3 regions of the Streptomyces sp. P9-2 genome follow, and region 2 is predicted to be linked to each of the others. Evidence: riboswitches for the same ligand, from Rfam matches in the RefSeq annotation. Region 2 holds a riboswitch; each other region holds the start of a gene.
What was found. A riboswitch is a leader RNA that binds a small molecule or an ion and turns the genes downstream of it on or off. The one in region 2 is predicted to bind cobalamin.

Region 1 (10,117 bases), 740 kb from region 2:
ACCGGTCGCTTGACAAGGAGATCGTCATTTTTGCGCTGCGCAAGACCCTGACCACCACCGCCGTCGCCGGCATGGTTCTCGCCGGCACCGCCGCCTGCGGCACCGTGGAGAACCTGTCCGCCGGGCAGAAGCTGGACAACGCCTTCGACAAGCTCGGTGAGGAGCGTTCCATCGCCTTCGAGCTGGACCTCGACACCGACGCCGCCTCGCTGAAGGCGCTGGACGCCGAGCAGTCGGAGCCCGGCGAGGAGATGCCCGACGAGGTCGCCGAGCTGGTCAGCGAGGCGACGATCAGCGTCTCCATGCACTCCAGGAAGCCGATCGAGAAGTCCGAGGAGAAGGACTTCACGGCCATGGCGGTGAAGGTCAGCGGCCCCGACGGAGCCCTCCTCGAGTACCGGCTGGTCGACGACTGGTTCTACGCCCGCCTCGACGCCGCGGCGCTCGGGAAGATGTCGGGCACTCCGATGCCTCCGGCCGAGGAATTGCCGGACGAGGCGGGCGCGTTCAAGAAGCTCCTCGAGGGCGGGTGGATCAAGCTCTCCAAGAAGGAGATGGAGGAGACCGGCAAGGGCATGACCGGGGCGCAGGGCCTCGGCGGCGAGGAGCCCTCCGCCGAGCCCAGCCTCGACGCCAAGACGCAGAAGAAGCTGACGGACGCGCTGAAGAAGGCCGTCGCCGAGAACGTCGACTTCACCACCTCCGGCGGTTCGGACGGCACCGAGCACATCAAGGCGACCGCGCCGTTCCGCACGCTGCTGACCGAGCTGTTCGGTGCGCTGAAGCCGCTCCAGCAGGAACTGCCGATCGGGGACGAGCTGCCCACCGCGAAGGACTTCGCGGACGCTCCGAACAAGAAGGTCGGCGCCGACTTCACGCTGAAGAACGGCGAGCTGACCGAGGTGTCCGTCGACCTCGCCGAGCTGGCGGAGTCGGCGAAGGTCAAGAAGTTCGCGCTGGTCCTGCGCGTGAGCGAGGGTGAGAAGCCCGAGGCGCCCGCCGGGGCGACCGAGGTGAACCTCGAGGAGCTGATGGGCGAGTTCTTCACCGGCGTCCTCGGCGCGGGAGCCGGGGAAGAGGGGTTCGGGGACGTCCCGTTCGAGGAGGGCGACCTCTAGAGCGACGTCTCGCCGTCGGTGAACCGGTCCTGGAGGGACGGCGGGGGCCGGGGCGTGGCGGGCGCGCGTGGCCGGGGGCCTCAGCCCGCGGCCACCGCCTCCCAGGGGACCGTACGGTCGCACCAGCGGGTCAGCAGGGTGCGGTCGTGGCCGACCGACAGCAGGCCCGCGCCCGTCGACGCGCGGTAGTCCTCCACGACCCGCACCAGAGCGGCCGTGGTCGACGCGTCGAGCATCGCCGTCATCTCGTCGCACACCAGCCACCGGGGTTTCAACGCCAAGGCCCGGGCCAGGCACGCTCGTTGCAACTGGCCGTCGCTCACCTCGTGCGGGCGGCGGCCGAGCAGGTCCGGGGTGAGGCCCACGGTGTCGGCCAGTTCGGCCACGCGGTCGGCGGCCGAGGCGCGCCGGCCCGTCGCCCGCAGGGGTTCCGCGATCAGGTCAGTGAGGCGCAGCCGGGGGTCGGCTGCCAGGCGCGGCTGCTGGAACACCACGCCGATGGTGGTCCGCTGCTCGCGGGGCGCCCGGTGGCGGAAGCCGCGGACGGGCATGCCGTCGAGGACGACCTCGCCTGCGTCCGGGCGGTGCAGCAGCGCGGCGACCCGGGCGAGGGTCGACTTTCCGCAGCCGCTCGGGCCGAGCAGGCCCACCGCCTCGCCCGGGGCGACGGTGAGGTGCGCGTCGCGGAACACGGGGGCGCGGCGGTCGTAGCCGGCGGTGACGGCGCGCAGCTCAAGCACGGGTGTCCTCCGGGGTACGGATCGCGTGGGAGGTGTCGGCCGGCACCGGGTGGTGGCAGGCGACGGTGTTCTCGAACGGCGGGAGGGCCGCGCACGCGTCCGTCGCCCGGTCGCAGCGAGGGGCGAACGCGCAGCCCGCGGGGAGGTTCCCCAGTTCCGGGGGCAGGCCCGGGACCGGTGTGAAGGACCGCTCGGGGAGCGCCTCCAGCAGGCCGCGGCTGTAGGGGTGGCGGGGGCCCGGGGAGCCGAAGAAGGCGTCTGCGTCGGCCAGTTCGACGATCCGGCCCGCGTACATGACCGCCACCCGGTCGGCGATGCGCTCGGCCGCCGCCAGGTCGTGGGTGATCATCAGCAGGGCGTGGCCGGCGTCCACGTGGCGGCGCAGTTCGTCGACCGTGCGGTCCACCAGGTCGCGGTCCAGGCCGGTCGTCGGCTCGTCCGCGAGCAGCAGCGGGGCGTCGCCGACCAGCGCGAGGGCGGTCGCGGCGCGCTGGGCCAGCCCGCCGGACAGTTCGTGCGGGTGCCGGTCGAGGTGGCCCAGGGGGAACTCGGCGCGCAGCGAGGCCTGTTCGGCGGCTTTCCGGCGGGCGGCACGGCCGCGGACGCCGGTGAGGCGGGCGACCGTCTCCTCGATGTGCGAGCGGATCGTCCGCACCGGGGTGAGGTGGGCCGCCGGGGACTGCGGGACCAGGCCGATACGGCGTCCGCGCACGGTGCGGGCGAGGGTGCGTTCGTCCGCCGTGAGCAGGTCGAGGTCGCCCAGGCGGGCGTGGCCGGCGGTGCGGGCGTTGGCCGGGAGCAGGCCGAGCAGGGCGGACGCCAGCACGGACTTGCCGCATCCGCTCTCCCCGATCAGCGCGAGACACTCCCCCGACGCCACGTCGAACGACGCGTCCGACACGGCGTCGACGCGGCGCCCTCCGGGGAGCAGGAAGCGGACGGACAGGTCGCGTACCGAGAGAAGCGGCACGAGGGTCACAGCATCAGCTCCGATCGGCGTCGCGGATTGATCCGTTCCCGCCACGCGCCCGCCAGGCCGGCGATCGCGAGGGTGGGGAGGATCAGGAACAGGCCCGGGAAGAGGGTGGGCCACCACTGGCCCGCGAGGAGGGAGCCTCGGGCGCCCTGGATGAGCGTGCCGAGGCTCGCGGTGTGGGTGGGCAGGCCCAGGCCCAGGAAGGACAGGGCCGACTCGTGCCACATGGCGTGGGGGACCATCAGCACGGCGGCGAGGCCCGCCTGCGGCAGCACGCCCGGGAGCAGGTGCCGTACGGTCACCCGCCACCGGCTCGCCCCGCCGGACACGGCCGCGTCCACGAACGGGCGGGACCGCAGGGACAGCACCTCCGCGCGGACGATGCGCGCCGTGGACAGCCAGTGGGTGAGGGCGACGGAGATCACCACCGGCCAGACGCCCGGACGGAACATGGCGACGATGAAGATGCCGAGCAGCAGGTGCGGCACGGACGACAGGGTGTCGACCAGGCGCATGACCAGACGGTCGGCCCGGCCGCCGAGGGCGCCCGCGGCGGCCCCCACCGCCGTGCCGATCACCGTGGCGGTCAGCGCGGCGACCACGCCCACCAGCAGCGACACCCGCAGCCCGTAGACGCACCGCAGCAGCAGATCGCGGCCCACGTCGTCGGTGCCGAACGGGTGCGCCCAGCCAGGTGGCTGGAGCTTGGCGGCCAGGTCGACGGCCTGCTGGTCGAGCTGGACCAACGGCGGGACGAGAAGCACGGCCAGGACGGTCACGGCGACCAGGGCGCACGAGACGCTCAGCCGCAGGACGTGTGTGGAGCGGCGGGCGGTGCCGTGCGCGCGCCAGACCGGCTTCGCGTCCGCCGTGTCGACGTCGGTCGTCACATCTCCTCCAGCTTCACCCTCGGGTCGATCAGCCCGTAGAGCAGGTCGGCGAGCAGGTTGCCGGCGAGGACGGCGGCGGTGGCGAGCGTGGTGAGCGCGGCGAGCAGCGGGAAGTCGACCGCCGTGGCCGCCTCCACCGTGGCGGACGCGATGCCGGGCCAGCTGAAGACGGTCTCCACCAGCAGCGCCCCGGTGATGAGCTCCGGCACCCGGGAGCCGATCAGCGTGAGCACCGGCAGCAGTCCGGAGCGCAGGGCGTGGCCGAGCAGTACGGTGCGTTCGCTCAGGCCGCGCGCCCTCGCCCCGCGTACGGGGTCCTCCGCGAGCGCGTCGCCGACGCCCTGACGGACGTAGAGCGTGAACCAGGGCAGTTGGGAGACGGCGAGGACGCCGGCCGGGAGGACCAGGTGCTCGACCAGGCCGCCGAAGGTGACCCGGTCGCTGCCGGTGTCGGTGAGTCCGCCCGCCGGGAGGACGTCCAGCTGGAGGGCGAACAGCCACACCGCGAGCAGCGCGATCCAGAAGACCGGGGCGGCCTCCAGGACGTACGCGGCGGAGGTGACGGCGCGGTCGACGAGGGAGCCGGGGCGGCGGGCGGCGAGCACGCCGAGGACCGTGCCGAGCAGCACGGCCGCGGCGAACGCGACGGCGCACAACAGCGTGGACCACAGCAGGCGTTCGCCGATGACCTCGGCCACCGGCTGGCGCATCACCGCCGACCGGCCGAGGTCGCCGCCGAGGGCGGAGGTAAGCCAGTCCCACCATCGGGCGGTGAACGGCCGGTCCACGCCGAGGTTCTCCCGCAGCCGGTCCAGGGTCTCCTGGTCGGCGCCCAGCGCGGCCGTGCCCGCGTACGCCCTCACCGGGTCGAACGGGGACGCGGCGGCGACGGCGAACACGCCGAACGTGACGACGAGGAGCACCGGCACGGCGTACAGCGCGCGGCGCGCCACGAGCCGGGTCACCGCCGGCCAGAGGGCGTGACTCATGCCGCGGGCTGCCAGTCCTCGACGTTCCACCAGGGTCCGGCGGCGAAGCCGTGCTCGTGGGGTTCGGTCTGGGTGGTGAGGCCCTTCCAGCGGTCGGCGAGCACGTACAGGTGGTCGATGTGGGTGAGGAAGGTGTAGCCGGGGTCCTTCACGAGGGCACGCTGGAGGGCGTCGTAGGCGGCCTTGCGGGTCGCGGGGTCCTGGCTGCGGCGGCCGGTCTCCAGGGCGCGGTCGACGGCCGGGTTGTCGTAGTGCGCCATGTTGTTGAAGCCGTCGCCGGCGAGGGAGGAGTGCAGCATGGTGTAGAGCCCGAAGTCGGGGTCGCCGGTGCTGCCGAAGCCGGCGAGGACGGCGTCCCGGTGCATGCGCGGCTCGATGACCTCCCAGGTGGCGCTCTCCACGCGGACGTCGATACCGGCCTTCTTGGCGTCGGAGGCGTAGGCGAGGGCGTGGTCCTGGCGGACCTTGTCGCCGGAGGGGTAGTAGAGCGTGAAGCGGGCCGGGCGGCCGTCCTTGACACGGATGCCGTCGTCGCCCTTCGTCCAGCCGGCGGCGTCGAGGATGTGGCCGGCCTCGGCGAGGTCGCGCGAGCGCTCGGTCTCCTTGGCGAACCACGGGTCGTCCACAGGCAGTGGCCCGTAGGCGGGGCGGCCCGCGCCGTCGAGGATCTTGTCGACCATGGCCTGCCGGTCGACGGCGAGGTCGAGGGCGCGGCGGATCGCGGTGTCGCCGGTGACGGGGTTGCCGCTGGGGAGGGTGACGACGCGGACGTCGTAGGAGGTGGCCCGGTACGTCTTCCTGTCGTCGTCACCCTTGAAGGTGGCGGCGAGGTTGGGCGGGAGGACCGCTCCGTCGAGGTCGCCGGAGCGGAGCCGGGTGGCGCGGACGTCGTCGTCGGCGACGATCGCCATGGTGAGTTTCTTCACCTTCGGGGTGCCGCCCCAGTAGTGAGGATTGGCCTTGAAGGTGAGCTTCTCGCCCTTGCGCCAGTCGACGAGGACGTACGGTCCGGTGCCGACCGGCTTGGTGTTGAAGGGGCCGGTGTTGGGGTCCTGCTTCCCGACGACGTGCTCGGGGACGATCGGCAGGACCGTGCGGGCGGCGAACGGCGCGTAGGGGTGGCGGAGGGTGAAGACGACCGTGTGGTCGCCCACCGCCCGGACGCTTTCGACGGCCGCGAGTTCGCTCTTGGCGGTGTTGTTGGTGTCGTCGTCGAGGACCGTGCGGTACGTGAAGACGACGTCCCGCGCGGTCAGCGGCTCGCCGTCACTGAACTTCACGCCGTCGCGCAGGGTGTACGTGTAGGTGCGTCCGCCGTCCGTGATGCGCGGAAGTGCCCTGGCCAACGCGGGTTCCAGGGTCATGTCGGCGGTGCGGGCGAGGAGGCCGTCGAACAGCTTGGAGTTGCCGTCCTTGCCGTAGCCGAGGAGCGGGCTGAGGGTGTCGGGCTCGGTGGAGACGCCGATCACCACGGACTCGCCGGCCACCGCGTCGTCCGTGCCGCCGGAGCCGGGCGCCGAGCAGGCGGAGACCGCCGCGGCCGTCGCCAGCACGGCGGCGGCGCCCCGTATGCGTCGTCGGGTCGTCATCGAACCTCACACACCCCTGTCATCGGAAGGCACTGTTGATGGAAAGTCGCTCTTGCATATTAGTTGCAAGAAGACCTTGCCCAGGACGGCGGCCCCCCAGTCACCCGGTTCACGGCCGGCCGCCGCGGGGCCCGAACGCGCAGGTGTGCGCCGGGGTGCGAGCCGCCGGACGCCCTCCCCGCGCCCCCGTCGCCGCTTGTCACCGGGCCGCGACGGGGACTACTGTCACCACGCCTTGGTGACGGGAAATCGGTGCGATACCGGTGCGGCCCTCGCCACTGTGATCGGGAAGTCCGGCTCCGGCCCTCACGGGCAGCCACTGGGTTCTTCGGGACCCGGGAAGGCGGAGCACGGGCGGTGGTACCCGTCAGCCAGGAGACCGGCCAAGGCGCGTCAACCATCCACGAGGTGCTGGAGAGGGTCTGCTGAGCCATGCACATTGCCGAGGGTTTCCTGCCTCCGGCGCACGCGGTCGCCTGGGGCGTCGCGTCGGCGCCGTTCGTCGTCCACGGAGCCCGGTCGCTCGTCCGTGACGTCAGAGAACATCCCGAGAGCACGTTGCTGCTGGGCGCGTCGGGAGCGTTCACGTTCGTCCTGTCCGCGCTGAAACTGCCCTCGGTGACCGGGAGTTGCTCCCACCCCACCGGCACGGGTCTCGGCGCGATCCTGTTCCGGCCGCCGGTCATGGCGGTGCTCGGGACCATCACCCTGCTGTTCCAGGCGCTGCTGCTCGCCCACGGCGGGCTCACCACGCTCGGCGCCAACGTCTTCTCCCTGGCGGTCGTCGGCCCCTGGGCCGGGTACGGCGCCTACCGGCTGCTGCGCCGGTACGACGTGCCGCTGATGGGCGCGGTGTTCTGCGGCGCGTTCCTCGCCGACCTGTCGACGTACTGCGTGACCAGCGTCCAGCTGGCGCTGGCGTTCCCCGACCCGGGCAGCGGATTCCTGGGCGCACTGGGCAAGTTCGGCTCCATCTTCGCCGTCACGCAGATCCCGCTCGCGGTCAGCGAGGGGCTGTTGACCGTGCTGGTGATGCGGCTGCTGGTGCAGTCCAGCAAGGGCGAGCTGACCCGGCTCGGGGTGCTGGTCACCTCGGCGGCCGGCGGCAAGCGGGCCGCTGAGGCCGAGTCGGCCGGGGCGGTGGCCCGATGAGCCGCAACGCGAAGATCAACACCCTGCTCCTGCTGCTCGTCGCCGCCCTCGCCGTGATCCCGCTGGCGTTCGGGCTCGGCGACCACAAGGAGGAGCCGTTCGCCGGGGCGGACGGCGAGGCGGAGACCGCGATCACCGAGATCGACCCGGACTACGAACCGTGGTTCTCCCCGCTGTACGAACCTCCGTCCGGGGAGATCGAGTCGGCGCTGTTCGCCGTCCAGGCCGCGCTCGGCGCGGGCGTGCTCGCGTACTACTTCGGGCTGCGGCGCGGGCGGCGGCAGGGCGAGGCGCGGGCCCGTGAGCGGGTCGGCGTGCGGGCCCCGGAAGGGGCGCGTGAGCAGGCCGCCGGCCTGCGGGCCCCGGACGGGGTGCATGAGCGGGACGGCCTGCCGGCCCCGGACACGGCACACGAGCGGGGCGACGTACCGGCCCCGGACACGGCACACAAGCGGGGCGGCGCTGAGGACACGGGCGACGCGGAGGTGCGCTCCGGCGCCGACGGCGGACGGGACTGACACGCCTGTGCTGCCGATCGACGCGGCGGCGCACAGCAGCCGCTGGCGCCGCCGCCATCCCGTGGACAAGGCCGTCCTCGGCCTCGGTCTCACCGTCCTCGCGATCTCCCTGCCCCCGTGGCCCGGCGCCGCGCTGGTGCTGGTCACCGCGCTGGCGCTGCTGCTCGGTCCGGCGGGGGTGCCGGCCGGGCGGCTGTGGCGGGCCTACCGGGTGCCGCTGGGGTTCTGCGTCACCGGGGCGCTCACCCTGCTGGTGCGGGTGGGCGGGCCCGGCGGTTTCGTGTCACCCGCCCCCGACGGGCCGCTGCGCGCCGGGGAGTTGCTGCTGCGCACCTCTGCGGCCTCGCTGGGCGTGCTGCTGTTCGCGTTCACCACACCCATGTCGGACCTGCTGCCGCGCCTGGTGCGCGCCGGGGTGCCCGCGCCGCTGGTGGACGTGGCGCTCGTGACGTACCGGATGAGCTTCCTGCTGCTCGACTCGGTGCGGCGCGTGCACCGGGCGCAGGCGGCGCGGCTCGGGCACACCACACGGGCGGCGACGTGGCGTTCGCTGGGCGGGCTCGGGGCGACCGCGTTCGTGCGGTCCTTCGACCGGGCGGCGCGGCTGCAGACCGGGCTCGCGGGCCGCGGCTACGACGGCGCCCTGCGCGTGCTGGTGCCCGAGGCGCGGGTGTCCGCCCGGTTCACGGCCGCGAGCGTGACGCTCCTGGCGGCGCTGGCCGCCCTCACCTTCGTACTGGAAAGGCCCCTGTCGTGAGCGAGTTCGAACTGGTGGCGCTGCGGGGCGCGTCGTTCGCCTACGAGGACGGACCGCCCGTGTTCACCGGCCTCGACTTCGCCGTGCGCGAGGGGCGGGCGCTGGCGCTGCTGGGGCGCAACGGCAGCGGGAAGACCACGCTGATGCGGCTGCTCAGCGGCGGACTGCGGCCGCACGGCGGGGAGTTGCTGCTGTCGGGACGTGCGGTGCGGCACGACCGGAAGGGGCTGACGGCGCTGCGCAGCACCGTGCAGCTGGTGGTGCAGGACCCGGACGACCAGCTGTTCGCCGCGTCCGTGGGGCAGGACGTGTCGTTCGGGCCGCTGAACCTGGGGCTGCCCGACGCGGAGGTGCGCGCGCGGGTCACGGAGGCGCTGGAGGCGCTGGACATCGCCGCGCTCGCCGACCGGCCCACGCATCTGCTGTCGTACGGGCAGCGCAAGCGGACGGCGATCGCGGGCGCGGTGGCGATGCGGCCGCGGGTGCTGATCCTGGACGAGCCGACGGCGGGGCTCGATCCCGACGGTCAGGAGCGGCTGTTGGCGACGCTGGACGGTCTGCGGGCGGGCGGTACGACGGTGGTGATGGCCACGCACGACGTGGACCTCGCCCTGCGCTGGGCCGACGACGCGGCGCTGCTCACCCCGTCGGGCGCCCACACCGGCCCTGCGGCGGAGATGCTGTCCCGACGGGACCTCCTCACGGCGGCGGGACTCAGGCTGCCGTGGGGCGTGGCGGCCGGCCTGTTCCTGCGGGCACGGGGGCCGGCCGGCACCGCGGACGCGGGTCCCCGCACCCCGGAGGAACTGGCGGCGCTGGCCGCACTGCCGGAGTGCGGGGAACGGCGTCCTGACTAGGTTCCGTCTCCGGCCGACGGGGGTGGGGCCTGATCAGCGGTGCCGGCCTCCTGGCGGTGCACGCGGCCTCGGGAAGGGCGTCCGCGGCTCGATGTGTACATTTGTTCAAACCCGGTGGGTGAGCGGGAGCGTCGCCTGCCTGCCCCTCGTTCCCACCATCCCCGGCGGAGCCCCACCTTGACCGACCGTGCCGTACGCCGACGCCGCCGGGCGCTGTACCTCTTCTTCTTCCTCAACGGCGTAGCCATGTCCTCGTGGATCACGCGCACGCCGGACGTCCGTGACCGTCTGGGTGTGTCCACGGGGGAGATGGGGCTGGTGCTGTTCGGGCTGTCCGTCGGCTCCATGGCCGGCATCCTGTGTTCGGGCCGTTTCGTGTCCCGGTTCGGGACCAGGCCCGTGACGGCGCTCGGCACGCTGTTCGTCATCGCGAGTGTGGTCGTCGTGGGCGGGGGCACCGCCCTCGCCTCCGCGCCCCTGGTCGCCGCGGGGCTGTGCCTGTTCGGCCTGGGGATCGGGGCGGGCGAGGTG
Region 2 (10,117 bases):
TAGTGCGTTCCGGCGTGCGGTGCTTTGCTGAGGGAGGGCGGGGGACGGCGGTGTGACACGAGAGGAGCGATCACGATGGTGAACGAGCCCACGCACCCGGAATCCGTCTCGGTCGAGATCAGCGGATGCAGCAAGGACGACGCCCGGATCGTCTTCGACACCCTGTGCGCCTGCTTCTCGTCGGACCGGTGCGCCGACGACGTGCCCGAGGAACTGCACGAGACCCGGCCCACGGTGTGGCTCGGCACGTTCGACGTCGCCGACCCACGCGAGGGGGAGGCCCGCCCCGCGCGGCTGTCCTCCTCGGTCGACGCCGACGTACAGGGCGGCTACTGGGCGATCGACCGCTTCCGCATCACGCTGGAGGACCTGTTCCGCGTCAGCGACGTGACCAGGACCTCGGGCGACCAGGAGCGCGAACTGCACGTCCGCCTCGAGAGCAGGTGAGTACGCAGTCACAGGTGAGTACGTAGTCAGATGAGTCCGGCCGGAACGCTGTGCCCTCCGTCACCTCCATTATGCAACTAGTTGCATAAGCCGGTGCGCGTGCCCTACAACTACAGGCACCACACCGCGCACGGAGGGCCAGATGAGCCGTTACCCCCACCTGCTGACCCCCTTGGACCTGGGCTTCACCACGCTGCCCAACCGGGTCCTCATGGGTTCCATGCACGTCGGTCTCGAGGAGGCCGAGGGCGGCTTCTCCCGTATGGCCGAGTTCTACGCCGCCCGCGCCCGCGGCGGCGTCGGCCTCATCGTCACCGGCGGCATCGCCCCCAACGACGAGGGGCGTCCCTACGAGGGCGGCGCCAAGCTCACCTCCGAGGAGGAGGCCGAGCAGCACCGGGTCGTCACCGCGGCCGTCCACCGCGAGGGCGGCCGCATCGCCCTGCAGATCCTGCACTTCGGCCGCTACGCCTACCACCAGGACCTGGTCGCCCCCAGCCCCGTCCAGGCGCCCATCAGCCCCTTCGTGCCGCGCGAGCTGTCCGACGCCGACGTCGAGCGGACCATCGACGACTACGTCCGCGCCGCCCGCCTCGCCCGGCAGGCCGGCTACGACGGCGTCGAGATCATGGGCTCCGAGGGCTACCTCATCAACGAGTTCATCGCCCGCCACACCAACCGGCGCACCGACCGCTGGGGCGGCTCCTACGAGAACCGGATGCGCTTCCCGGTCGAGATCGTCCGCCGCGTCCGCGAGGCGGTCGGCGACGACTTCATCCTGATCTACCGGCTCTCCATGCTCGACCTGGTGCCCGGCGGCTCCACCCTCGACGAGGTGATCACCCTCGCCAAGGCCGTCGAGGCGGCCGGCGCCACCCTCATCAACACCGGCATCGGCTGGCACGAGGCCCGCATCCCCACCATCGCCACCTCCGTCCCGCGCGGCGCCTACACCTGGGTCACCAAGCGGCTCATGGGCGAGGTGTCCGTCCCCCTGGTCACCACCAACCGCATCAACACCCCGGAGCTGGCCGAGCAGCTGCTCGCAGACGGCACCGCCGACATGGTGTCCATGGCCCGCCCGATGCTCGCCGACCCCGACTTCGTCGCCAAGGCCGCCGAGGGCCGCCCCGAGGCGATCAACACCTGCATCGGCTGCAACCAGGCCTGCCTCGACCACACCTTCAGCGGCCAGATCACCTCCTGCCTGGTCAACCCGCGCGCCTGCCACGAGACCGAGCTGGTGCTCTCGCCGACCCGCCGCCGCAAGCGCGTCGCCGTCGTCGGCGCCGGTCCCGCAGGCCTCGCCTGCGCGGTCTCCGCCGCCGAACGCGGCCACGACGTCACCCTGTTCGACGCCGCGAGCGAGATCGGCGGGCAGCTCAACGTCGCCCGCAAGGTCCCCGGCAAGCAGGAATTCGACGAGACCCTGCGCTACTTCCGCACCCGCCTCGCCGACCTCGCCGTCGACGTCCGCCTCGACACGCGGGTCACCGCCGCCGACGTCACCGGCTACGACGAGGTCGTCGTCGCCACCGGCGTCACCCCGCGCGTCCCCGACATCCCGGGCGTCGACCACCCGAGCGTCGTCGGCTACCTCGACGTGCTGCGCGACGGCGCGCCCGTCGGCGACCGCGTCGCGATCCTCGGCGCCGGCGGCATCGGCTTCGACGTCGCCGAGTACCTCACCGAGGGCGGCGACAAGGCGCACGAGGACCCCGCGACGTACTTCCGCCAGTGGGGCGTCGACCTCGACTACCGCGCGCCCGGCGGCCTCACCGCCCCGGAGCGGCCCGCCCCGCCGCGCACGGTCCACCTGCTCCAGCGCAAGACGTCCAAGGTCGGCGCGGGGCTCGGCAAGACGACGGGCTGGATCCACCGCACGGAGCTGCGGCACCGCGGGGTCACCATGGTGCCCGGTGTGCGCTACGACCGGATCGACGACGCCGGTCTGCACGTCACCGTCGGCGAGGAGAGCACCGTGCTCGAGGTCGACACCATCGTGCTGTGCACCGGCCAGGAACCGCGCCGGGACCTCTACGAGGAGCTCGTCGCGGCGGGCAGCCCCGTCCACCTGATCGGCGGCGCCGACGTGGCCGCCGAACTGGACGCCAAGCGGGCCATCAAGCAGGGCACCGAGCTCGCGGCGGCGCTCTAGGGTCTGTTGCGAAAGTGCACGTGGCGCACGCCGCCTCCGCCGGGCCCGCCGCACCGCACCCCGACAGCGCCGTCCTCGTCCTCGACGGCCGCGGCGAGGCCGCCTCCCACCTCGCCGGGCGCTACCACGACGGCAGGCTCCGCACCCTGGCCGCCCAGTCGCTGCCCGACTCCCTCGGCCTGGTCTACGAGGAGCTGACCGAGCACCTGGGCTTCCTGCGCAGCAGCGACGAGTACAAGGTCATGGCCCTCGCCTCCTACGGCAAGAGCCGCATCAGCGTGGTCTTGCCGCTGCCGTTGCGGCCGAGCAGCGCGAGCGCGCGCCCCTAGTGGGCGTCGAAGTCGAGGCCGCTGAGGACGGTCGGCCCGTCCTCGTAGGCGAAGGACGCACCCGCAGGGAGACCAGTGCGGGCTCGCTCATGTCAGCGGCCTTTCGAGTACGAGGGTGAGGGCGGCCAGCGCCGCCAGCAGGGCGAGGCTCGCCCCGGTGAACCGGACGGAGACCCGGGCCTCGGGCAGCAACACGCGCAGGGAGCCGTCGTAGCCACGCCCGGCGAGCCCCGCCTGCAGCCGGGCCGCCCGGTCGAAGGCCCGCACGAACGCGGTCGCGCCGAGCCCCGCCAGGGACCGCCAGGCCGCGGCCCGGTTGGTGTGCCCGAGCCGCGCGGCCTGCGCCGCCCGGATGCGGCGCACCGAGTCGAGCAGCAGGAAGCTCATCCGGTACGTCACCAGGGCGACGTCGACCACGGGCGCGGGCACCCCGGCGCGCACCAGGCGCGGCAGCAGATCGGACATCGGGGTGGTGAACGCGAACAGCAGCACCCCGAGCGACGCCGCCGACGTCCGCAGCAGCAACTCCCCGGCGCGCGACGGCCCGTCGTCGGCCAGTGACACGAAACCCCTCAGGTCCGCCGACCTGCACCAGCAGCGTCGCGGCGCCCGTCACGCAGAAACCCAACGGCACCTTGTACGCCCGCCACAGCCCCCGGCCCGGCACCCCGGCCGGGCCGAGCAGCAGCACCAGCGCCGTCACCAGCACCAGCGCCGCGCCCGGCCAGGCCGGCAGCGAGATCGCGAGCACGGTCAGGCCGAGCCCGAGCACGGCTTTGTCCACAGGATGGCGGCGGCGCCAGCGACTGCCGTGCGCCGCCGCGTCGATGGGCAGCACGGGAGGTCAGTCCCCGTCCGCTGCCGGGCCCTTGGCGGGTTCCCCGGCATCGGCCGAGGCCGCCGCGCGGGCCCGTTCCTCGCCCTGCCGCCTGCCCCGGCGCAGGCCGAAGTAGTAGGCGAGGACGCCCGCGCCGATCGCCGCCTGGAGGGAGAACAGCCCCGACTCGATCTCCCCGGACGGCGGTTCGTACAGCGGCGAGAACCAGGGCTCGTAGTCCGGCTCGTTCTCGACGATCGCCGTCTCCGCCTCGCCGTCGGCGCCGGTGAACGGCTCCTCCTTGTGGTCGCCCAGACCGAGCGCCAGCGGCAGCACCGCCAGCGCAGCCACCGCGAGCAGCAGCAGATTGATCTTCGTGTTGCGCTTCACCGGGCCACCGCCGCACGCTTCGCGGGCTTCGCCAGCAGCACCCCGAGCCGGGTCAGCTCCCCCTTGCTGGACTGCACCAGCAGCCGCATCACCAGCACCGTCAGCAGGCCCTCGCTCACCGCGAGCGGGATCTGCGTGACGGCGAAGATGGCGCCGAACTTGCCGAGCGCGCCCAGGAACCCGCTGCCCGGGTCGGGGAACGCCAGCGCCAGCTGGACGCTGGTGACGCAGTACGTGGACAGGTCGGCGACGAACGCGCCGCCGAAGACGGCGCCCATCAGCGGCACGTCGTACCGGCGCAGCAGCCGGTAGACCCCGTATCCGGCCCAGGGGCCGACGATCGCCATGGAGAAGACGTTGGCGCCGAGCGTGGTCAGCCCGCCGTGCGCCAGCAGCAGCGCCTGGAACAGCAGCGTGATGGTGCCGAGGACCGCCATCAGCAGACGCGGCACCCCAGGCGATCGCGTGCGCCGGAGGCAGGAAACCCTCGGCTATGTGCATGGCTCAGCAGACCCTCTCCAGCACCTCGTGGATGGTTGACGCGCCTTGGCCGGTCTCCTGGCTGACGGGTACCACCGCCCGTGCTCCGCCTTCCCGGGTCCCGAAGAACCCAGTGGCTGCCCGTGAGGGCCGGAGCCGGACTTCCCGATCACAGTGGCGAGGGCCGCACCGGTATCGCACCGATTTCCCGTCACCAAGGCGTGGTGACAGTAATCGGCCCCCCGGGGGTGGTGACAAGCGGGCATCAGGGGCGCGAATCCGGGCGCACACCCGCACACCGGTGCACTCGGACACCCCGGAGGTGCCATGTCTCACACTCGACGGCCCTGGAGGAGTTCCGGTGGACCGCGGAGGGGGCCCCGGTCAGCGCCAGGCTGACCGGGGCCCCTCGTCGGTACTGTGGACGGGACTCTCAGACGTACGGCATGAAGGTGGCCACGAACAGGTTCTCGTCGCCGTCTTCCGCCGCGCTCTCGAACTCCTCACAGACCTCGGGTCGAGCGAGGCAGGGGAAGTCCTCGTAGCTCTGCACCGTCACCCCGTATTCGGGATGTTCCGCCGGAGTGTCCCCGGACAAGAGCAGCGGACCGACTCCGCCCGCTCGCGTGCTCCAGCCCGCCGACCGGAGGGACTTGGCGATGTCCTCGACGGGATCGCCGTCCGCGGACACCGGGGAGACGGCAAGGAGGGCGAGCGATTCCTCCCAGTCGTTCCCCGGGTTCGAGGAGTGCCCTTCGGCCAGGATTCGCACATTCCCGGAAGCGGCGGACTCGACCACGTCGTCCGGCACACCGGGCAGCTGCATCCACTCACGGATGAGAATCCACCCGGCCGCCAACACGACGACGGCCACGGCCGCTCCCGTCAGGCGGAACGTTCTTGTCCATTGCAGGATCATCCACAGTTCCTCACGACGTTGGAGCAGAAGCCGCCCGGATCCCCGTACTGAGTGGCCGGCAGCGACGACAGCCCGAACAGGTCGGACATGGACTGCCCGGTTCCGGACAGGTAGGCCATGTTCGCGTCGAACCGCGCCGATCCCCTGGAGATGATCGAGCTGCTCTGCGCCAGGTTGTCACCCGGGACGCGCAGACGGGCCGCCTCGTCGTCGCTGAGCGAGTAGCCAAGATACGCCTGCTTGGCGTTGCTGCCCCTGGTGGTGTCCACCTTCAGTTTCAGGACCGCGACGGAGACGGCGAACTCCTCGTTCACATTCAGCGCGTGACGGATGGCATCGAGCGATGTGCCCTCGAATTCATCGTAACCGGCGTCGATCAGCGTCTGGCGAGCGGTCGCCGCCTTCATCTGCACGGAGCCGGAGCTGGGGTCCCTGTCGATGAGCCTCGCGGTCCACGCGCCGCCAGTGGAGACCCCCCCCACTTCGCCATCTCGTCCAGGCCCTCCGGCCACGTCGTGCAGAACGGCTGCTCCTGCATGAGCAGGGCGACGACCAGTTGCTCGTCGACACCGTACTTCTTCGCGTAGGCGAGGCCCCAGGCGACGGTCTGGCTGCTCAGCTTCTGCGCGTCGGCCTCGCTTCCGCCGTAGGAGTCCGTCCCGGGGGCCGGGTCCAGATCGGCGCTCGGCTCGACGTAGTCGATGTCCCAGCCGCCCGCGCTGTTCATCCGGCAGCTGTACCCGGACTCGTTGCACTCGACCGGGCGGTGGCCGTCGTACTCGATGAACGTGGACGGGTTGCCGCCGCCGAACGCGTAGCGGTTACCGGTCATCAGATCGGTACCGAGACCCATGTCGGCGAGGGCGCCGTTGTACATGTCCCGGGTCGTGAAGCGGTTGAGCCCCGGGTCGTAGTTCCGGAAGCCCATGTCGTAGGTGCCGGAGTGGGCGTCCCAGCGCTTGGCGTTGTAGCGGTAGGGGTTGTACGCCTCCTTGGTGGGGTTGGTGGCGCTGGGCTTGTCGACGCCGGTGAACTCGGAGTCGTCGTCCGCGCCGTAGGCGGTGTAGCCGTAGGTGGCCTTGGTGTTGCCGGTGTCGTCGGTCAGGGTCTCGACGTCGGTGTGGCTGTTGTAGCCGTAGTAGCCGTCCTCGGTCGTGCCGTCGCCGTTGTGCTTGACCTGCGACAGGCGCTCGCCCCACGGGCTGTACTGGTAGGACTTGGTCAGCTCGCCCGCGACCTTCTCGTCCAGGACCTCGGTCGACAGGCCCAGGTACGCGAAGTCGGTGGTCTTGCCGTCCGTCGTCTTCGACGCGGTGCGGTCCAGCGGGTCGAAGGTGTACTTCGTCGACTTCAGCGCGCCGGTGTCGTCCATCTTCTGGGACTCCACGACGTGGTCGAAGCCGTCGTACACGCTCCGCTCGACGATCTCACCGTCGGAGGTGACCGACTCCTGACGGCCGAAGGGGTCGTAGTTGTAGTCGGCGGTGACGCCACCGGTGCTGGCGGTCAGCAGCCGGTTGCGGTCGTAGCCGTAGACGGTCTCCTTGCCCTTGACCGTCTGCCGGATGACGTTGGCGTTGTCGTCGTGGACGTAGGTCTCGGTGGCGGCGCCGTTTCCGGTCTTCACCGACTCCCGCAGCCGGTCGGCCGGGTCGTAGGTGTAGTCGGTGGTGGAGGACAGGTACGCCGTGTGGTTGTCGGCGTTCATCTTCTCGGCCACGTCCTGCGCCTTGTTGCCGTTGGCGTCGTAGGCGTAGGTGTGCGAGGCGACGAGGGTGCCGTTGCCCTTGTTCTCCACCGAGGTCTTCAGCGAGCCGTCGAGGTAGTAGGTGTAGTCGACCGTGTTGCCGTTGGCCTTGGTCTCCTTCAGTTTCTGGCCGCGGTCGGTGTAGGTGTACGTGGTCACCTTCGGGTCGGCGTCCGTCGCCGACTTGCCGACCGACACCGTCTTGACCAGCTCGCGCAGGTCGTAGGTGTACCGGGAGAACTGGTCGGGGTGGGTGACCGTCTCCGGCTGGCCGTTGGCGTCGTAGGTGTACGAGGTGGCCTTCTTCTCCTGCCCGGCGAGCGCCTCGGTGACCTTCTGGACCTGGTTGAGGCCGGTGTAGGCGACCGAGTAGGCGTCGATCCTGGCCCCGGACGAGGTGTCGTCGATCGAGGTCAGGTTGCCGTTGACGTCGTAGGCGTAGGCGAAGGTCTTCTTCTCGTCGTCGGTCTCACCGCTGGTGTCGCGGACCAGCTTGACCGCGTCGGCGACGGCGACGCCGCCGCTGTTCTGGTCCAGCTTCAGTCGCCGGCCTGGCACCCGCCACGCGCAGATCCGGCTCCTCCATCCGCGGCGAACAGCCCTCCCGACGAGGCAATAAACAGCTCAAGCGGGCCTTCTACCTCGCCGCCTTCGCCTCACTGTCCCAGCCGGACTCACGTGCCTACTACGACAGGAAACGACACGAGGGAAAACACCACGTCGCAGCCATCGTCTGCCTGGCCCGACGCCGCATCGACGTCCTCTTCGCCATGCTCCGAGACGGCACTTTCTACCAGCCACCCACTCCGGCCACCGCTTGACGAAAACCATAGGGGCACCTTTTCGCCGCCCCGGCGGCGTGCCGGTGGGCTCGACAGACGGTGGAGTCGACGTTCACGTCCCAGGTGATCAGGCCTTTCGCATCGGCCTCGGCCTGGAGCTGGGTGAGGATCCTCGCCCAGGTGCCGTCCCGCTGCCAGCGGCGGAACAGGTCGTAGACCCGGTCCCAAGGCCCGTAGCGTTCCGGCACGTCACGCCAGGGGGCACCGGTCCGGGTCCGCCACCGTATGCCGTCTATCAGCTGCCGCCGCGTCCACACCTGCGGACGACCTGGCTTGATGCCCTGCGGCAGCAGCGGCTCAAACCGGGCCCACTGGCCGTTCGTCAGATCCCCACGTCCCACGACATGTGATCATCGACGAACAAGATCCACTTTCGCAACAGACCCTAGGGCGGGCGCGGCCCGTCCCTAGGATGAGCGCATGTCACTCCCGCACGCGATCCTCACCGCCCTGCTCGAGAAGCCGTCGTCGGGGCTGGAGCTGACCCGCCGCTTCGACCGGTCGATCGGCTACTTCTGGTCCGCGACGCATCAGCAGATCTACCGGGAGCTGGGGAAGCTGGAGGCGGAGGGCCTGATCCGAGCCCTCCCCGCGGAGCAGCCGGCGCGCGGGCAGAAGAAGGCGTACGAGGTGCTGCCGGCGGGGCGGGAGGAGCTGGCGCGCTGGACGGCGGCTTCCCAGGATCCGAAGCCGCACCGGGACGCGCTGCTGCTGCGGCTGCGGGCGGCGGCGGTGGTGGGGACGGAGGGGCTTGAGGACGATCTCCGGCGTCATCGGGAGCTGCACGCGCGGCAGTTGGAGACGTATCGGGAGATCGAGCGGAGGGATTTCCCTCCCGGGATGGGCGGGGTGGAGGACCGGCTGCGGCACCTTGTGCTGCGGGCGGGGATCGATCTGGAGACGTTCTGGACGCAGTGGCTTGATCATGCCTTGGCGGAGTTCGCCGAGATGTCTGAGGGGCAAGGGCGGGGGCGGGAGGGGTAGGCGTTGTCGCCTGGGTGCGGGCCGGTGGGGGCCGGTCGCGCAGTTCCCCGCGCCCCTGAGGGGTGGTGCGGGGCCGGCCGGCCTGCGCCTGCGGGCCCGTGGTGGGCCGAGCGCGCAGTTCCCCGCGCCCCTCAGGGTGTCGGATCCTGAGGCGTTTTCCCGGCGTTCCTTGAGGGTGTCGGATCCTGAGGCGGGTTCCCCGCGCCCCTTGCGGGGCGCGGGGGCGGTGCCGGGCGCCTGACCGGAGCGCTTCGGTTGAGGGCGGCCCGGCGCCGGGTCTAGAGGTGGGTCGGGCGGGCGGTGTTGCGGCGGCGGAGGTACCAGACGGTGCCGAGGACGCCGGCGCCGACCAGCGCGCCGCCCGCCACGGCGGTGACCGTGCCGTAGTCCTTCGACGCGCCGCCGACGCCGCCCATCACACCGCGGGACGGCGACGCCGTGGGGGAGGCCGAAGGGCTGGACGCCGGGGACACGACCACGGACTGGGTGCCCGCGGTGCTGCCGTTGGAGCACACCACGATCACCGTGTACGTGCCCGCGCTGACGTTGGACCAGGCCGCGGACTGCCCCGCGGACGTCCCGGACAGCGCCACCTGGCGGCCCTGCGAGAAGTTCGCCTGACCGCTGCTGAGCAGCGAGGCGGTGCCCCAGTGGCCGTTGATCTGGGTGCACGCGGTGGTGCTCACCGAGACCGTGTTCCCGGTGGTGCTGACGGAGATTCCGTCCGCGGCCGCCGGCCCGGCCGGCATCACGGCGAGCGCGGCGGCGGCTGCCACGGTCGGTCCGAGGCGGAGCAGGGGCTTCGAGATGCTCATGTGGACTGCCTTCCGGCGGCACGGCCGGCGGTACATCCCTTGCGCCGCCGAGGTCGGGGAGCGCCCGTGCCGCCACGAAGATCAGCCAACGGGCAGCCCGCCCGCCGCGCACTCCGGCTGCATCCACGCAGGTGACGGCGTCCTCCGGGCGGCTCAGCGGGGACTGTGCCGGTATCGGCCGGCGGCGCC
Region 3 (10,117 bases), 1.8 Mb from region 2:
GCGCGATGAGTACGCGCTGGCGCTCGCCGCCGGAGAGCCGGTCGAAGGGACGGTCGGCAAGGTGGACGGCGTCGACCGCGAGGAGGGCGGAGTCGATGAGTTCGACGTCCTCGGGGGTGTCGCCGGCGAGGAGCCGTTTGTGCGGGGTGCGGCCCATGGCGACGACCTCACGGACGGCGAGGTCGAAGTCGGCCGCCGAGTCCTGGACCACTGCCGCCACGGTGCGGGCCAGTTGCCGCACCGGCAGCGACCAGGCGTCGTCCCCGTCGACGCGGACCTGGCCGGTGTCGGGGCGCAGGACGCGGTAGACGGCGCGCAGGAGGCTGGACTTCCCGCTGCCGTTGGGGCCGACGAGCCCGATGGTCTCGCCCGGGCGGGCGGTCAGGGAGACGTCGCGCACCAGGTGGCGGGCTCCGGCGGTGAGCGTGACGCCGTCGACGCTCAGTTCGGTCGCGGTCATGCCACTCCTCGGTCGGTGCCGCGCCGGGCGTCCCGGCGCATCAGCCACAGGAAGAACGGCCCGCCGCACAGGGCGGTGAGGACGCCGACGGGTATCTCCATCGGTGCGGCGACCGTCCGTGCGGCGATGTCGGCCCAGACGAGGAAGACCGCTCCGCCGAGTGCCGCCGTCGGCAGGACCCGGCGGTGGTCGCCGCCGACGAACAGGCGCACGATGTGCGGCATCATCAGCCCGACGAAGCCGATCGGCCCGGCCGCCGCGACCAGCACGCCCGTGACGAGGGAGAGCAGGACGAACAGCCGGGCGCGGAAGCGGGCGACGTCCAGGCCCATCGTGGTCGCCGTCTCCTCGCCGGCCAGCAGCAGGTTCAGGTGGCGGGCATGAACCATGAGGACGCCGACACCGAGCAGCAGGGCCGTGCTCGGCAGCCACAGCGTGCTCCAGTTGACGCCGCCGAGGCCGCCGAGGGTCCAGGCGAGGACCGCGCGAGCTTCGTTGCCGCGGCCGGTGCTGAGCAACAGCAGGTGGAGCACGGCGGTGAGCACCGCGGCGATCGCCACTCCGGACAGCACGAGCCGTGACGCGGTGATGCGTCCGCCGGTGCGGGCGGTGGCGTACACGAGCACAAGCGCGGCCAGGGCGCCCACGAAGGCGGCCACCGACAGGGAGACCGGCCCGAAGAGGGTGAACCCGAACACGATCACGGAGACCGCGCCGAGCGATGCTCCCGAGGAGACGCCGAGCAGGTACGGCTCGGCGAGCGGGTTGCGCACCAGAGCCTGCAGAGCGGTGCCGATCACCGCCAGGCCGGCTCCGGTGACCGCGCCCAGCAGGACCCGCGGTGCCCGCACGTCCAGCACGATGGTCTCCCGCGCCCCTGACCAGTCCGGATCCTGCCAGTCGGCGCCCAGCGCGTGCGTCACGATGCCCCACACCTGGACGGGCGGCACCTGGACGGAGCCGATCGTCAGGCCCGCCGTGGCGGAGACGACGAGCAACGCGGTGAGGGCCAGCAGGATGACGGCCTGCCGCGTACGGCCCGGTCCTGACCCGGTGGCCTCCCGCCGTGGAACTGTCCGCTCGGCGGGCGTGCCGGTGGCGGCCTGGGTCACCGGAAGCTCTCGGGGTGCAGCCCGCGGGCCAGGTCCTCGACCGCGTAGGCCGAGCGGATGCCGACCAGGGTGGCGGTCAGCGGCAGGACGACGAAGCGCTTGTTCCTGACGGCGGGTACGTCGGCCAGCGCGGGCTGGGAGAGCAGGAACTTCTTCTTCTCTCTCACGCTTCCGGAGCCGGCGTAGTCGTAGAGGGCGATGACCTCGGGCTTGCGCTCGACGACCTGCTCCCAGGAGACGTCGCCGAAGACGTCGTCGAGGTCGGCGAAGACGTTCTCGCCGCCGGCCAGCCGGATCAGCTCCGTACCCAGGCTCTTGCCGCCCGCGGTAAAGGCGCTTTTGTCGCCGCTGTCGTAGACGAAGACGGGCACCTCGGGCTCGCCCTCGACCTTGGCTGCGGCCTTGCCGACGCGGGTCTGCAGGTCCGTGACCAGCTCGTCGGCCCGGTCCGGGACACCGAAGACCTTGCCGATGGTGCGGATCTCGCCGTAGGTGTCCTTCATCGTCGCCCGCTTCCTGCCGCAGTACTCACGGTTGAGGTAGGTGTCGATGCCGGCGTCGGCGAACGCCTTGCGGGAGCGGCCCTCGTTCTCGGCGAAGGCACTGCCGTAGCCGCCGTAGACGAAGTCGGGTTCGGCGTCCAGGATCTTCTCGAACGACGGTTCCTTCTCCGCCAGTTCGGGGATCGCCTCGTAATCCCTCTTCAGCTCGGGCAGGACGGCGGAGTCGGGGAAGGCCGTGCCGACCATGCGGTCCTTGAGCCCGAGGGCGAGCATGAGTTCCGCAGGGTGCTGGTGGATGGTGACCACCCGCGACGGAGGCTCGTCATAGGTCGTCCTCACGCCACAGTTGTCGACGGTGACGGGAAAGCCCGCCAGTGCCGCCGCGGTGGCCTTCCCGTCACCGTCGGTCCCGTCGGACGAGCCGCAGCCGGTGATCAGCAGCACTGACGAGAGAGCCACGGCAGCGGCCGCGGCACGAAGGAACCCGCGCGGGCGGGCAGGGGTGAACAAAGGGGACACGTGAAGCCTCCTGGAGTCCGCGCTCCTCGGATCGGGCCCGCGACGGACCAGTGTCCTGACTCCCGGATCGACGTTCCCTCCGCCTTCCCGCGCACAGCGCAGTGGCATGCTGGAGGGGCGCTCCCCGGTCACAGTGGCGGGACCGTGCCGGATTCGCACCGGCTTCCTGTCTCCCGTCGCGGCGATGACCAGGTGATCCTACGTTCCTCCGAGCCGACGGCAAAAGGGCGTGCGAACCCGGCCGCATGCCCCGCGCCCCCTCACGCTTCGCGGACCGCCCGAAGGAGCCGCTCGGTACTCTCGCCGTAGGGGCGCCCGTCGAACCCACCGAAGACCTCCACGCGGTCGAACCCTGCCTCCTCGGCCATCCGCCGCAGCTCCACCGCGCTGTACACGAACCACGTCAAGGTGGCCCGCGTCACCCGCTCGCCCCGGACCAGAACCCATTCGCTGCGCCGCCGCGCCCACTCGTCCACGTCCACTCCGGTCACGCGGTGGCCGCGGCGGGCGAGCGGCACGGTGAACACCCCCGGTCCGCACCCCAGGTCCAGTACGCGCGAACCCTGCGGGAAGGTCAGTAGGGGAGAGGTGTCCAGCAGTTCCTCTGCCCGCTCGTGGCGCTGCTCGGAGAAGGGGAAGTCGTGGAACTCGGTCCAGAAGTCATCGTCCTGGAAGCCGCCCGTCCGTGTCATCGCGTGTCAGTGCTCCTTCGTGGTCGTCGTCGGGGAGAGGTCGCCGCGCCGTGCGGCGGCGCAGCGTGAGCAGAAGAGGGGGAAGCAGCAGACACTGGGCGGCTGCCAACAGCAGGAACCAACCGGTGTGTCCGGTCCGTTCGCCGAGGCCGTACAACTGCCCGACCAGCACGCCGCTCGCGCAGGCGCTCCGGCCCGCGGCCAGCCGCTGCTGGCCGAAGACCACGGCATCGGAGCGAGGGCTGCGGCGCAGTGCGGTCCGCTAGGGCTCCGCCGACGATGCCGCCGGAGAACTGCACGAGCGATGCCACGGCCAGGACGACGCCGATCGTGCCGAGCCCCATCCCGAGCCGCTCGTGCAGCTCGTCACGGACGGTGCGGGCGGCGGCCACCAGGTATTCGAGCGAGGCCCGGGTCTCGGGCCAGGCACGGGTCTACAGGCCGCAGTCGGGGTTGACCCACAGCCGCTCGGCCGGGATGGCCCGTAGACCGGTGCGCAGGAGGTCCGCGGCCTCCTCAGTGCTCGGGACGCGCGGGGAGTGGATGTCGTAGACACCCGGTCCGGCCTCGCGCGGGTAGCCGTGCGAGGCCAGTTCCGGGGCACCGACGCCATCGCCGCCGACCTGGCGGCGAACCGTGCCGACCTCGCCTCCCGTGCTTCAGGAACGCGGACGTCCGTGATCCGGGCGGTGACCCCTGTCACGCGCCCGGAACGGTGCCAGGACCTCGCCGCCCTGGGCCAGTGCTTGACGAACAGCAAGGTCGGGGCATCGGTTCCCAGTGGGGCGCCGAGGACCACGTTGTGGCGCGCTCGGTGACGATGTCGAGGAAATGGCGGCGGATTTGAGCGGTGGGCAAGGCGGGGCTCCGAAGGCTCACAGGTGGAGCGGGGCGAGGGAACGGGCGGGGTGGCGCGGGACGAGGAAGACGACGATGCCCTTGCCGTCGGGGGAGAGGTGGGTGGCCTGCGTCCAGCCGTGGCGGCGGTAGAAGGCCATGGCCCGCCCGTTCCGGACCGAGGTGAGCAGCCATGCCCGCCCCTCGGGCGCGTCTGCGGTCACCGCTTCGAGGAGGCGGGCGGCGAGGCCTGTGCCGCGGGCGGTGGGCCGGACGGCGAGTTCGTCGATTTCCCGGGCTCCGCACAGCCAGTCGGCGGTGCGGTCGTTGCCGAGGCCGGCGGCCGCCCGGGGATAGCCGCGGTCGGTGGGGAGGGGGACGGAGTGGTCCACGCGGTGGCGAAGCCGACGATCTCCCCGTCGCGCACGGCGGTCGCGGCGGTGAACCCGGCACGCCGCACGTCCGCCGGCAGCCGGGAGGCGAACTCGGTTGTCTGCGCCTCGTCCTCGTGCCAGGGCGGGGCGCAGAAGGCGTCGACGTACACCGAACGCAGTGACTCGGTGTGCGTGAGTATCCCGGCGTCCCGGTGCACACGGATGTCCGTGGTCATCAGGCGGCCACCGCCTTCCCCATGACGACGGGGTGCAGTGCGGCGTACTCCAGCGGTGCCGGTGCGGCGCCCGTCCGTACGAGAAGGTCGCCGACGGGGGCGGTCATCGCGCCGTTGTCGGTGCACAGCCGCAGCGGCGGCATCCGCAGTTCGGCGCCCGCCGCCAGACGGTGCTCCTCGGTCGGCGACCGTACCCGCGAGTTCGCGGCGACACAGCCGACCACGACCAAGGCGCTCACGCCGTGCTCGGCGCAGGCGGGAACGCCTCGATGGCCGGACCGTCCGGATACGGCAGCCCGAAGACCCGTGCCGCCTTGTCGAAGCACTCCGCGACCGCGTCGTCCAGCGTGTCCCCGAGGTGCGTGACCGGGTCCGCTCCCGTCTTGCTGCAGGACGACTCGATGCCCGGCGCCAGCGCAGACCTCATCGGTGACCTCTCTGCCTCATATAAGTTGTTGCAAATAGTGTGCAATAAAATCTCCGATGACGTGCACCGAACCGGCTCCGCGCACATGGCCGCCCCCAGGGGGGATGCGGCCTTGACTCCTCCGGTGCAGCCCCTGGTCCCGAGGCGCGCAGCAGTGCCCCCGCCCGGGCTGCCATGGGTCATCACGGCGAAAATCGTCCGGGTCGGCGCCCACGGCTGGGGTGGCCCGCCGGATGTCGCACGGTCCGTCCCGCTCAAGGCCCTCGGCCGCGACGAGTCCGCCGCCATTCGCGTCTTGGCCGACGGAGCGGGGAGCGGGCCCGCTTCCTGCGTCCAGGTGATGGAGGTGTCGGCTGGGGATCGTCCGCCATTCGTGTGCCGAACGCGACGAACGGGTCGCCGTGACCAGGGGGTTCGTGGCAGAGGGGTGGGTTCGGGTGCCGCACGCGAGATCGGCCGCACCGTCGTTCGTCGTGCGCCGGTCGGGGTTCCGGTGACACGGCCCTAGGGCCAGCGCCTGTTCATTGATTGCCACTATTGCTGGTAGCGTGCAACTGCATACGAGTTGCAATAACATCGGAGGATGTTGGACATGGCGGTGTACACGCTCCCGGAGCTGCCCTACGACTACTCGGCGCTCGCCCCGGTCATCAGTCCGGAGATCATCGAGCTGCACCACGACAAGCACCACGCTGCGTACGTCAGGGGCGCCAACGACACGCTGGAGCAGCTCGCCGAGGCTCGGGACAAGGAGCAGTGGGGCTCGATCAACGGCCTGGAGAAGAACCTGGCCTTCCACCTCTCCGGCCACATCCTGCACTCGATCTACTGGCACAACATGACTGGTGACGGCGGCGGCGAGCCCCTGGCCGCCGACGGTGTCGGTGACCTCGCGGACGCGATCGCCGAGTCGTTCGGCTCCTTCGCCGGCTTCAAGGCGCAGCTCACCAAGGCCGCCGCGACCACTCAGGGTTCGGGTTGGGGCGTCCTGGCGTACGAGCCGCTGAGCGGCCGGCTGATCGTCGAGCAGGTCTACGACCACCAGGGCAATGTGGGCCAGGGCTCCATCCCGATCCTGGTCTTCGACGCCTGGGAGCACGCCTTCTACCTCCAGTACAAGAACCAGAAGGTCGACTTCATCGACGCCATGTGGGCCGTCGTCAACTGGCAGGACGTGGCCAGGCGCTATGAGGCCGCCAAGTCCCGCGCCGACGTGCTGCTGCTGAATCCCTGACCGCGAGGGCCGTATGACGTCCTGCTCGTGATCGTCTTCTCACCCTTCACCTGCAGGCGGCACAAGGAAGGGCCTCCGGCCGGGACGACCCGGTCGGAGGCCCTTCCGGCGTGTCTGGGCTGCACGTCCTGGACGCGCTCGAACCGGCCGGCGTCCATGGCGCCGTGATTCCGGTGCCCAGCCATCGCGTGGCCGAACGTGCGGCGGCCCGTCCGGGAGACCAAGTCCAAGAGCGCCTGGCCGGACGGCAAGGCGCCCACCATCGTGGTCCAGGTCTTCTCCGCCTGGTCGGCGAAGCTGGCCGGGGCCGAGGTGGTCGGCACGTACGGACCCGAGGCCGTGACGGCCGAGCAGTTGTCCGACCTGTCCAGGAAGAAGCCCCAACTGGTGCCCGACAACGTGCACATGACGACCGGCACCGTGCTGCCCGACTCGGGCGCGCGCCAGGTGGGGATCGTCAACTACCCGGACAAGGGCATGGATCTGCTGACCTTCTACAAGAACGCGGCGACGACGCTGGAGAAGGCGATGAACGCCTCCTGAGCCGTGGCGCCGGATGACAAGGGCCGCTCGGGGAACACTCCGAGCGCCCTTGTCGTCCGGCGGGTCAGTCGGCCGAAGCCAAAGGCTGCTGCTGTCGCTCCGCTTCGGGCGTGCACCGTTCCCGCAGTACCGCCTGGTCCGGCTTGCCGGCCGGCGTCAGGGGCAGCTCACTCAGCACCAGCAGGCGCTCGGGGTGTTTGCGTCGTTCCAGACCTGGCCTATCCAGGTGGGCGCACAGTTCCTCCAGCGTGGGCGCCGCCTCGTCCCTGGGCACGACGCAGGCCGCGAGCCGCTCGCCCATCAGCGGGTCGGACACGCCGACGCAGACCACGTCCCGGACCGCCGGGTGCGCGGCCAGTTCGACCTCGACCTCGGCGGGCTGATGTTCGCACCACCGCGGATCAGCACGTCCTTCAGCCGTCCGACGACCCGGAGCGTGCCCTCCTCGTCGATGAGACCGAGGCGCGTGCCCGGGCCGGCGCTGTCAGTACGTCGGCTGCCCCCAGCAGTGACGAGTCCACCCGCATGCCTATTCCCGTGCGCTGACGCAGCAGCAGGCCCGCGAGGACGGCCTCGGTGGCGAGGAGTCCCCCGAGTACGTCGAGCAGTGTCATCAGGGACGGTACGGGCGACTCGTCCGCGGGTCGCACCGCCTCCCTCACCTCGGCGCGGGCCTGCACCATGAAGTCGGTGGCCCATCGGAGCCCCGGGCAGCCGGTCGGCCCAGCCGCTGGTGTACGCGTGGACGAGCGCGGGGTTGGCGGCGGTCAGGTCTTCGTTGTCCAGGCCGAGCGCGGCGGCCTTGCCGGGCGCCCAGTTGTGCAGGAACACATCGGCGTCCGCTGCCATCGCGCGCAGCCGCTCGCGGTCCGCGGCGGACTTGATGTCCACCTCGACGGCCTTCTTGCCCCGGTTGAGTGCGAGCCAGCGGGCCGAGACCCCCGAGCAGGTCGGCGGCATGCCGCGCAGCGGATCACCGCCTGGCTGCTCGATCCGCACCACTTCGGCGCCGAGCAGGCTCAGCAGATGCGCGGTGAGCGGCGCCTGGATCCAGCGCCCGTCCTCCAAGACGGTCAGCCCGGCCAGCGTGGCGTCGACGGGCGGTGGTGCACCGGATCCGGGGTACGACGCCTCGTGCGCCGTCAGCTTCCAGGGCGGAGACCCGTCGTGCTCGGCGGCCCGTTCGGTGAGCGTGTTCAGGGCGCACACCTCGGCTCCGGAGGACCGGGCCGCTTCCTGGGCGCGCTCCCAGCGGTGGCCGCGGGCCGAGGCGTGCAGCTCCTGGGGAAAGGGCGCGCAGGCCGTGGCGTACCGGAACTGGAAGGGCCGCCAGCCGCGCCGTACCGCGTTCGCTGGTGCGCCGAGGGTGTGCCAGAAAGCGGCCCACGCGCCCGGGTGGAGCGTCTCCAGGTCGAAGACGACCCCGTCGGCGGAGGTGAACGGCGGACCGGAGGTCCTGGCGGTGGTCATCCGGCCCGGGTCCTGGTGACGCCGCCGCGCGGCGGAGCACCGTGGGGCGTATGGCGCTCCGCCACGCGCTGTCAGACACCCCATGCCGTTTGAGGTCAAGCGGCATGGGGGTGTGCGTGGTGCGACCAAGCGATTGCTTCGTCGTAGGAGGTGCGGGTTTTGAGGCACCCGTGGAGGATGCCGACGAGGCGGTTGCCGAGCTGGCGCAGGGCGGGGTTGTAGTCGACGTCGCGGGCGCGTTGTCTGTCGTAGTAGCGGCGGGCGCCGGGGGATGCTTGCAGTGCGCAGAAAGCCTGGCGCTGGAGGGCGTCGGCGAGTCGGTTGTTGCGGACGTAGCGGGCTTGGACGGTGTGGCTCTTGCCGGAGGCGCGGGTGATCGGGCTGGTGCCGGCGTAGTTCTTGCGGGCCTTCGCGGAGGCGTAACGGGCGGGGTCGTCTCCGAACTCGGCGAGCACCCGGGCACCGGTGATTTCCCCGATGCCGGGCATCGAGAGGTAGATCTCAGCGTCCGGGTGCTTCAGAGAATGGGCCTTCACCTCTTCTTCCATCGCGGCGATCTGCTCGTTCAGCGCGATGATCAGCCGCGCGTGAACGGTCACGGCGGCCGCGTAGGCCGCTGTGACCGGCTCGGGCAGTGCGAGCTGTCGTTCGCGAAGCGCGGTCTGGATGGTGGCCGCCTTCGCGTCGCGGTTGCGTCGGCGGTGGCGGGTCAGGACGGCGGTGATCTGCGTGCGGGTCAGCTTGGCCGCCCTGTCCGGCGTGGGGGCCTTGATCAGCAGTTCTAGTGCGTCGGTGCTGGTCAGAGCGAGGTCGGAGTAGGCATTCAGGGCGGCGGGGAAGTACTCGCGCAGCGTGCTGCGAAGCCGCTGAAAGGTGCGAGTTCGCTCCCAGACCAGGGTCTGGTGGGCGCGGGCGACGACTTTGACGGCCTGGGCCTGGTCGCTGTCCCCGGCCACCGGCCGCAGCTGGTCGCGGTCGATGCGGACCATGTCGGCCAGCGCGTGCGCGTCGCCCTTGTCGCTCTTGGCCCCGGAGGAGGCATACCCGCTCTTTGAACCGGGCCACCTGCCGGGGGTTGATCGCGTAGACCTGGTAGCCAGAGGCGATTAGGGCCTGAACCCACGAGCCCCGGTCGGTCTCGATGCCAACGATCACCTTCCCGGGGTCCAGCTCACCGCCGTGACGTGCGATGAGTTCGTGGAGCCGGCCGATGCCCGTCACGCCTTCGGGTAAGGTCGCGGCGGCCAGCTTGCGGCCAGCCTCGTCCTGGAGTTCGACATCGTGGTGGTCCTCGGCCCAGTCGTCACCGATCAGCAGCAACAAGCCCTCCCCAAGTCCGTTCCTGATCCTGCGGCGTAGCCTGCGGAAGGCTCGGCGCGCGGCCTAATGGATCCAGTGCTCACGCCCCGCAGGGCGGGCACGCCACCCCATCAGCGGTCTGGCCTCCCGGCCACCAACAGGGGCACGGTCTGACAGCAGAAGTCCGTGCTTCCGGCGGCAATAGTGCTCACCTCCTGGCAACTACGGAACCAAGCATCCCCCGGCTCCGTAGCTCCCATTAGGCGGTGACAGCATCGGCCACCTCGCACCCGGCTTCGGTGATGGCCGCGCGGACCAGGGCGTCGCGGCCTGGCGCATCGTCAGGTCAGTCAGCATCCGGTCAGCATGAGTCCGCAGCATTCCGGGACAGAGGTTCGGGTCGGTGCCTGG

Region 1: it holds a riboswitch for cobalamin, as region 2 does, so the genes downstream of both, ACQY0Z_RS23925 (energy-coupling factor ABC transporter permease) here and ACQY0Z_RS20770 (energy-coupling factor ABC transporter permease) in region 2, are expected to answer to the same signal.
Region 3: it holds a riboswitch for cobalamin, as region 2 does, so the genes downstream of both, ACQY0Z_RS28435 (ABC transporter substrate-binding protein) here and ACQY0Z_RS20770 (energy-coupling factor ABC transporter permease) in region 2, are expected to answer to the same signal.

Annotation. Positions count from the first base shown of each region.
Region 1 covers NZ_CP192633.1:5,244,850-5,254,966, reverse strand. The annotation lists gene ACQY0Z_RS23955 (hypothetical protein) at 72-1,118, shown strand; gene ACQY0Z_RS23950 (ABC transporter ATP-binding protein) at 1,199-1,858, opposite strand; gene ACQY0Z_RS23945 (ABC transporter ATP-binding protein) at 1,851-2,837, opposite strand; gene ACQY0Z_RS23940 (ABC transporter permease) at 2,834-3,724, opposite strand; gene ACQY0Z_RS23935 (ABC transporter permease) at 3,721-4,713, opposite strand; gene ACQY0Z_RS23930 (ABC transporter substrate-binding protein) at 4,710-6,302, opposite strand; cobalamin riboswitch at 6,522-6,704, shown strand; gene ACQY0Z_RS23925 (energy-coupling factor ABC transporter permease) at 6,735-7,454, shown strand; partial or broken gene ACQY0Z_RS23920 (energy-coupling factor ABC transporter substrate-binding protein) at 7,451-7,804, shown strand; gene cbiQ (cobalt ECF transporter T component CbiQ) at 7,980-8,729, shown strand; gene ACQY0Z_RS23910 (ATP-binding cassette domain-containing protein) at 8,726-9,586, shown strand; gene ACQY0Z_RS23905 (MFS transporter) at 9,764-10,117, shown strand, end outside.
Region 2 covers NZ_CP192633.1:4,509,600-4,519,716, forward strand. The annotation lists gene ACQY0Z_RS20740 (hypothetical protein) at 76-447, shown strand; gene ACQY0Z_RS20745 (FAD-dependent oxidoreductase) at 590-2,605, shown strand; partial or broken gene ACQY0Z_RS20750 (carbamoyltransferase N-terminal domain-containing protein) at 2,623-2,877, shown strand; partial or broken gene ACQY0Z_RS20755 (ATP-binding cassette domain-containing protein) at 2,868-3,025, opposite strand; partial or broken gene cbiQ (cobalt ECF transporter T component CbiQ) at 3,199-3,772, opposite strand; gene ACQY0Z_RS20765 (energy-coupling factor ABC transporter substrate-binding protein) at 3,779-4,141, opposite strand; partial or broken gene ACQY0Z_RS20770 (energy-coupling factor ABC transporter permease) at 4,138-4,642, opposite strand; cobalamin riboswitch at 4,673-4,855, opposite strand; gene ACQY0Z_RS20775 (hypothetical protein) at 5,055-5,495, opposite strand; gene ACQY0Z_RS20780 (hypothetical protein) at 5,537-5,953, opposite strand; partial or broken gene ACQY0Z_RS20785 (RHS repeat-associated core domain-containing protein) at 6,300-7,833, opposite strand; partial or broken gene ACQY0Z_RS20790 (transposase) at 7,824-8,108, shown strand; partial or broken gene ACQY0Z_RS20795 (IS5 family transposase) at 8,126-8,470, opposite strand; gene ACQY0Z_RS20800 (PadR family transcriptional regulator) at 8,550-9,113, shown strand; gene ACQY0Z_RS20805 (hypothetical protein) at 9,392-9,928, opposite strand; gene ACQY0Z_RS20810 (fibronectin type III domain-containing protein) at 10,082-10,117, opposite strand, start outside.
Region 3 covers NZ_CP192633.1:6,288,720-6,298,836, forward strand. The annotation lists gene ACQY0Z_RS28425 (ABC transporter ATP-binding protein) at 1-460, opposite strand, end outside; gene ACQY0Z_RS28430 (FecCD family ABC transporter permease) at 457-1,572, opposite strand; gene ACQY0Z_RS28435 (ABC transporter substrate-binding protein) at 1,569-2,594, opposite strand; cobalamin riboswitch at 2,623-2,800, opposite strand; gene ACQY0Z_RS28440 (class I SAM-dependent methyltransferase) at 2,855-3,286, opposite strand; partial or broken gene ACQY0Z_RS28445 (5-methyltetrahydropteroyltriglutamate--homocysteine S-methyltransferase) at 3,646-3,888, opposite strand; partial or broken gene ACQY0Z_RS28450 (GNAT family N-acetyltransferase) at 4,162-4,733, opposite strand; partial or broken gene ACQY0Z_RS28455 (hypothetical protein) at 4,733-5,160, opposite strand; gene ACQY0Z_RS28460 (superoxide dismutase) at 5,753-6,394, shown strand; gene ACQY0Z_RS28465 (hypothetical protein) at 6,593-6,937, shown strand; partial or broken gene ACQY0Z_RS28470 (AMP-binding enzyme) at 7,002-7,399, opposite strand; partial or broken gene ACQY0Z_RS28475 (CoA transferase) at 7,366-8,389, opposite strand; partial or broken gene ACQY0Z_RS28480 (IS110 family transposase) at 8,503-9,727, opposite strand.